3 regions of the Nocardiopsis sp. NPDC007018 genome follow, and region 2 is predicted to be linked to each of the others. Evidence: riboswitches for the same ligand, from Rfam matches in the RefSeq annotation. Region 2 holds a riboswitch; each other region holds the start of a gene.
The links. A riboswitch is a leader RNA that binds a small molecule or an ion and turns the genes downstream of it on or off. The one in region 2 is predicted to bind thiamine pyrophosphate.
Positions count from the first base shown of each region.

Region 1: another riboswitch for thiamine pyrophosphate. It lies ahead of ABZ635_RS03085 (ECF transporter S component); the one in region 2 lies ahead of thiO (glycine oxidase ThiO).
Region 3: another riboswitch for thiamine pyrophosphate. It lies ahead of thiC (phosphomethylpyrimidine synthase ThiC); the one in region 2 lies ahead of thiO (glycine oxidase ThiO).

Region 1 is NZ_JBEYHA010000004.1:43,710-45,969, forward strand. It holds gene ABZ635_RS03080 (glycoside hydrolase family 19 protein) at 220-1,110, shown strand; TPP riboswitch at 1,238-1,345, shown strand; gene ABZ635_RS03085 (ECF transporter S component) at 1,432-2,073, shown strand; gene ABZ635_RS03090 (ABC transporter ATP-binding protein) at 2,078-2,260, shown strand, end outside.
Region 2 is NZ_JBEYHA010000082.1:6,454-8,713, forward strand. It holds gene thiE (thiamine phosphate synthase) at 1-522, opposite strand, end outside; gene ABZ635_RS25925 (Rv2175c family DNA-binding protein) at 591-950, opposite strand; TPP riboswitch at 1,072-1,181, shown strand; gene thiO (glycine oxidase ThiO) at 1,150-2,260, shown strand, end outside.
Region 3 is NZ_JBEYHA010000039.1:49,667-51,926, reverse strand. It holds gene thiC (phosphomethylpyrimidine synthase ThiC) at 1-1,425, opposite strand, end outside; TPP riboswitch at 1,415-1,530, opposite strand; gene ABZ635_RS19785 (SOS response-associated peptidase) at 1,658-2,260, opposite strand, start outside.

The DNA of each region.
Region 1 (2,260 bases), on a different contig from region 2:
CTCCGGACGGCTGTCCCGCACGGCTGTCCCGGGGCGGGCATCCCCGCCGGGGTCCGCGCGGGAGAGCGCGGGCGGGCCGCCGTCCCTGTCCGTACCGTCACCCGGTTCTCACATTCCGTGGCGGAAGGCCTTGACAGGTCTAGACCACTCTTGCTTAGGTGACGTCACCCCCCGCGGCGCGCGGTCGGACGCCGCGCCGCACCCTAGGAGTGTGATCACGTGATCCGACGTCTCCTGAGCCAGTTGGCCGCGCTCGGCGCGCTCGCGGCTGTGCTCGTCGTCCTTCCCGCCACCGTCGCGCAGGCCGCGGCCGTCTGCGCGACCGGCTGGAGCCCGACCGCCGTCTACAACGGCGGCGGCCAGGTCTCCTACGAGGGCCGCAACTACACCGCCAAGTGGTGGACACAGAACGAGCGACCCGGAACGTCGGACGTCTGGGCCGACCAGGGGCCCTGCGGCGACGGCGGGGGCGGCGAGCAGCCCGCCCCCAGTGACTTCGTCGTCAGCGAGGCCCAGTTCAACCAGATGTTCCCGAACCGGAACCCCTTCTACACCTACGCCGGGCTCACCGACGCCCTGAGCTCCTACCCGGGCTTCACCAACACCGGCAGCGTCGAGGTGCAGCGGCGCGAGGCCGCAGCCTTCCTGGCCAACGTCAGCCACGAGACCGGCGGGCTGGTGTACATCAAGGAGATCAACGAGGACAACTACCCGCACTACTGTGACTGGAACCAGCCCTTCGGCTGCCCGGCCGGACAGGACGCCTACTACGGCAAGGGTCCGATCCAGCTGAGTTGGAACTACAACTACAAGGCCGCCGGTGACGCCCTCGGCATCGACCTGCTGAACAACCCGTACCTGGTGGAGCAGGACGCGGCCATCGCGTGGCGGACCGGCCTCTGGTTCTGGAACACCCAGTCCGGCGCCGGGACGATGTCGGGGCACACCGCCATCGTCGACGGTCACGGCTTCGGTGAGTCGATCCGCTCCATCAACGGCTCCATCGAGTGCAACGGCGGCAACCCCGAACAGGTCCAGAGCCGCATCAACACGTTCACGCACTTCACCCAGATCCTCGGGACCACCACGGGGTCGAACCTGAGCTGCTGACCTCGGGGCGCCCCCGGCGCCCGAGGAGGCCCTCGTCGGGGGCGCGGTCGGCGGTCACCGTCGCACGCGCCCCCGCTGGTGTGCCGGGAAGGACTTCATTGTTCGTCCTGTTTGCCCCATAATGGAGGCAATCCGACAGGGGAGCGCGTGAGCGCTGAGAGTGCGGCACCAGGCCGCAGACCCTTACACACCTGATCTGGGTCATGCCAGCGAAGGAAGTCGTAGGAAACCGTCACCGCGTGTGCGCCTTCCGCGCGCGCCCGGTCGGCGCTCTTGGCCACACGGCCCCTCGTCACACCGACGAAGGGACGTCAACCACCTATGAGTACAGCAAGCGACCGCGAGACCGGGCCCGGAACCGCCGACGAGCCGGGCGGCTTCGTCCAGGGGGTCCTGGCCGGGCTCAGGAGCTGGCGCACCGTCGACATCGTCGTGGCCTCCGTCATCGGCGTGGCGGTCGGCGTCGTCTTCTGGCTGTGGAACATCGTCTGGTCGGTCACCACGCCGCTGTTCGTCGCCTTCCCGCCCGGGCAGGCCGTCGTCTACGGCATGTGGATGATCTCCGGCGTGCTCGGCGGCCTCATCATCAGGAAGCCCGGCGCGGCCCTGCTCACCTCGATCGCCGCGGCCTCGGTCTCGGCGGTGCTGGGCACCCAGTGGGGGGTCATGGTGATCCTCGACGGAACCCTCCAGGGGCTGCTGCCCGAACTGGTCTTCCTCGCCTTCGCCTACCGGCGCTGGAACACGGGTGTGGCCGTGCTGGCCGCCGCGGTCGCCGGGATCTCCCCGGCCGTGCGCGACAACATCGCCTACAACGTGACCTGGCCGATCGAGTACCAGATCACCTACGGCGTGATCGTCGTGCTGAGTTCGGCCGTCATCGCGGGGGTGGGCGCGCGCCTGCTCACCACCGCGCTGGCCAGGGCGGGCGCGCTCGCCCCCTTCCCCTCGGCCCGGGGCTGACCCCGTGACCCGACCCGACACGCGCGGGGCCCGCGTCGAACTGTCCGGCTGGGGCTGGAGGCACTCCGGCCGCGGCACCCACGCCCTGCGCGGGGTGGACCTGATCATCGAACCGGGGGAGCGGGTCCTGCTGCTCGGCGCCTCCGGCGCGGGCAAGTCCACCCTGCTGCACTCCCTGGCCGGACTC
Region 2 (2,260 bases):
GATCGCGAACCAGGGACGGTCCGAACCCAGGGCCGCGGCGCGTTCGACCAGTTCCAGACCGGCCGCCGGACGCCCCGGCTTGGTCGGAGTCGCCCAGGTCGGGCCCACGCAGAAGTAGTCGCTCCCCGGCTCCCGCGCCGAGCGCGCGGCGGCCACGGGGTCGTTGTTGGAGCGCCCGATCACCGGGTCGGCGCCGATCACGTCGCGCGCCAGGGGCACCGGGAGGTCGCGCTGGCCCAGGTGCAGCACGTCGGCGCGCACCGCCCGGGCGATGTCGGCGCGGTCGTTGACGGCGAGCAGGGCGCCGTGGCGCTCGCACGCCTCCCGAAGGACCTCCAGTGCGGCCAGTTCGTCGCGGGCCTCCAGCCCCTTGTGCCGGAGCTGGATGATGTCCACGCCCCCGGCCAGGGCGGCGTCCGCGAACTCCGCGAGATCACCGCTCCCGGTCCGGGCGTCGGTGCACAGGTACAGAAGGGATGCGTCCAGGCGCTCGCGCAGGCTGGTTCCGTGGCTCGTCCTCACGGCCCCCACCCTAGCCAACGGCCCGGGGCCGCCACCGTGCGGTGCGTGCCTCCGGGCCGTGCGGGGTGTCAGAAGGCCAGGCCCTGGGCCCGGCGGCGGACCTCCGTGCCCCGGTTCTCGCGCATCGCCTGGATCGGCGTGCCCGGCAGGGTGTCGTCCGGGGTGAACAGCCAGCGCAGGGCCTCCTCGGTGGAGAAACCGGCGTCGGTGAGCAGCACGATGGTGCCCGGGAGGCCCTTGACCAGGTCCTCGCCGTCCAGGAAGGCGGCGGGGATGGAGAGCTCACCGCCGCGCACCACGCCCATCAGGCGGTTCTCGCGGATGAGGGTCTTGATGCGGTTGGGGCTCACGCCCAGCGGCGCGGCCGCCTCACGCAGGGTCAGCCATTCGCCGACGAGTTCGTCGAGTTCACGATCGCTTTGTGTCACCTCACCAATCTGCCACACCCGACCGGGCGCCGGTGACCGTCGCGCCCCGTGCGGGCTTCCTGCCTGGGAGATCCCCGCCACGGCGGGCCCGGACGGGCTGATCTAGGATGGGGCCGAACAGACACGTCCCGCGGGAGCCGGGTGGACCCGGCTGAGAGGGGGGCTCGCCGCCTCCGACCGCACGAACCTGATCCGGGTCATGCCGGCGAAGGGAGTGGAACACGGCGCCGTGCGCAACGACGAGGTTCCCCCACAGAAGACGATTCATCCCACCAGTGGCGTGGTCGTGGTCGGCGGCGGCGTCGTCGGCCGGGTCACCGCCTGGCGCGCGGCCCAGCGCGGCCTGACCGTCACCCTGGTCGAACCCGACCCCGTGACCGCGCCCTCCTCCGCCCGGGCCGCCTCCGCCGTCGCCGCGGGGATGCTCACCCCCGCCACCGAGGCGGTCTTCGGCGAGGAGGAGCTGATGGAGTTCGGGGTGCGCTCGGCGCGCCTGTACGACGACTTCGTCGCCGAACTCCAGGAGGCCAGCGGGGTGGACGTCGGCCACCGCCGCACCGGCACCCTGCTGGTCGCCTTCGACCGCGACGACCTGGCGGTCCTGACCGACCTGCACGCCCTCCAGCGACGCCTGGGCATCCCCACAGAGCGGTTGACCAGCCGCGAGTGCCGACGCCTCGAACCCACGCTCGCGCCCGGGGTGCGCGGCGGGGTACTGGCTCCCGAGGACCACTCGGTGAACCCGCGTTCCCTGCTGCTCGCCCTGGCCCGGGCCGGAGAGGGCGCGGGCGTGCGCGAGCTCCCCGGGCGTGTGGAGGAGGTCTCCTCCCCCGGCCCCGGTGGCGCCCGTCTGGGCGTGCGGCTGGCCGACGGCGCCGAACTCCCCGCCGACCAGGTGGTGCTCGCCGCCGGGTGCTGGGGCGACCGTGTGCGGGTGCCCGAACCGGTGGTGGTACCGCCGCTGCGCCCGGTCAAGGGGCAGCTGCTGCGCGCCCGGGTGCCCGCCGGGGAGCCCCCGCTGGTCACCCGCACCGTTCGCGGTCTGGTCCGCGGGTTCCCCGTCTACCTGGTGCCCCGTGCCGACGGCGAGGTCGTCGTGGGGGCCACCCAGGAGGAGCTGGGCCACGACACCTCGCTGACCGTGGGCGGGCTCTGGCAGGTCCTGCGGGACGCCCGCGAACTCGTCCCCGGGGTGAGCGAGCTGGAGGTCGTGGAGACCTGTGTGGGTCTGCGGCCCGGCTCCCCCGACAACGAACCCCTCCTGGGCCCCACCCGGGTCCCGGGACTCCACCTGGCCGCCGGACACTTCC
Region 3 (2,260 bases), on a different contig from region 2:
CGACAGGTGGAACTGGTCCTGCCACCGGAACTCGAAGCGCGCCTTGGACAGCTCGTCGTCCCATTCCTGGGCCCGGGGGTGGCCCTTGGCGACGTCGGCGGCGTGCGCGGCGAGCTTGTAGGTGATCACGCCGGTCTTGACGTCGTCGCGGTTGGGCAGCCCCAGGTGCTCCTTGGGGGTGACGTAGCACAGCATCGCGGTCCCGTGCCAACCGATCTGGGCCGCCCCGATCGCCGAGGTGATGTGGTCGTAGCCGGGGGCGACGTCGGTGGCCAGGGGGCCGAGCGTGTAGAAGGGCGCCTCACCGCACAGCTCCTCCTCCAGGCGCACGTTCTCCCGGATCTTGTCCATCGGCACGTGGCCGGGGCCCTCGATCATCACCTGGACGTCGTGGGAGCGGGCGATGTGGGTCAGCTCGCCCAGGGTGCGCAGCTCGGCGAACTGCGCCTCGTCGTTGGCGTCGGCGATGGAGCCGGGGCGCAGGCCGTCACCGAGCGAGAACGTGACGTCGTACCGGCGGAAGATCTCGCACAGCTCCTCGAAGTGGGTGTAGAGGAAGCTCTCCCGGTGGTGGGCCAGGCACCAGGCGGCCATGATGGAGCCGCCGCGCGAGACGATGCCGGTGACGCGGCGGGCGGCCAGCGGCACGTACCTGAGCAGGACGCCCGCGTGGACGGTCATGTAGTCCACCCCCTGTTCGGCCTGCTCGATGATGGTCTCCCGGTAGATCTCCCAGGTGAGCCGGGTGGGGTCGCCGTCGACCTTCTCCAGCGCCTGGTAGATCGGCACGGTGCCGATGGGTACCGGGGAGTTGCGGACGATGCGTTCCCGGGTCTCGTGGATGCGCTTGCCGGTCGACAGGTCCATGACGGTGTCGGCGCCCCAGCGGGTGGCCCACACCATCTTCTCGACCTCCTCGGATACCGACGAGGTGACCGCGGAGTTGCCGATGTTGGCGTTGATCTTCACGAGGAAGTTCTTGCCGATGATGGTCGGTTCGGACTCGGGGTGGTTGCGGTTGACCGGGATGACGGCGCGGCCGATGGCCACCTCGTCGCGGACGAACTCGGGTTCGGCGCCCTCTCGGGCGGCCACGAACCGCATCTCGGGGGTGATGGTTCCGGCCCTGGCGTGGGCCAGTTGGGTGACCGCGCCGTTCACGGGGTCGAGCGCCCAGCTCTCGCGGGTGCGCGGCAGCCCCCGGTGGACGTCGATGTCGGCGTTGTCGTCGGTGTAGGGGCCGGAGGTGTCGTACAGATCGAAGTGGCTGCCGTTGCTGAGATCCACCCGGCGGCGGGGGACGCGGAGGGTGGTGCCCTCGGGGGTGGTGATCTCCTCGTGGACCTTGCGAGATCCCATGATGGGACCTGTGGTCACCCGGTGCTCGTCGGTGGTGGAAACGTCACGACCGTCGATAGCCGTCATGGCATGCCTCCCTACGTCGGAATTACCCGAACAGGTTCTGCGGTCGGCGACACCGTCGAGTCGCCCTCTCAGCCCGCCATGGCGCGAGCTCCCGCGTTGCGTATTCACATGTGCGCACGTCGAACGTGCCGGGACACCTCGATCACGGTGCCCCGGGCTGGGGGGAAGCACTCCCCCGTGGCCTCGCACACCATACACAGGACGTCCCCGGGCCTGTCCAGGCCTCCGGGGGTCAGAAGAGTGTCTCCAGCTGGTCGGCTCCGTCGCCCGCGGTCGGTTCCAGGAGGTCGGGGCCGTTGTTCTTGATGCTGTTGACCTCGGTGGAGACCTCGTCGACGGCGAACCGTTCCACCGGGGTCTCGTGCAGCACCCGCTCCAGTCGGTCGGGGCCGCTGGACGGGTCGAGCCAGGCGGCCCAGTCCTCGCGAGGCACCACGACGGGCATGCGCTCGTGGATGTGCGCGAGCTCGGGCGCGGCCTCGGTGGTGATGACCGCGCAGCTCCAGACCCAGGCGGCGGGGTCCCGCTCGTCGTCGACCTCGGGGTCGCGCCAGCGCTCGAAGATCCCGGCCATGGCGAGGGGTTCGTCCCCGGTGTAGTGGACGGAGAACGGCTTCTTGGCCGCCTTGGCCTTGCGCCTGCGGTGCTGCGGGTCGGTGGCGGGCGAGGTGCTGGCCTCGGCGGTGCCGTCCTTGTTGAGGAGCTGCCACTCGTAGTAGGCGTCGGCGGGGATGAGGCAGCGGCGGCGCCGGTAGGCGGTGCGGAAGGCGGGCTTGTCCGCGACGGTCTCGCTGCGGGCGTTGATCATCCGGTAGCCGACGTTGCGGTCCTTGGC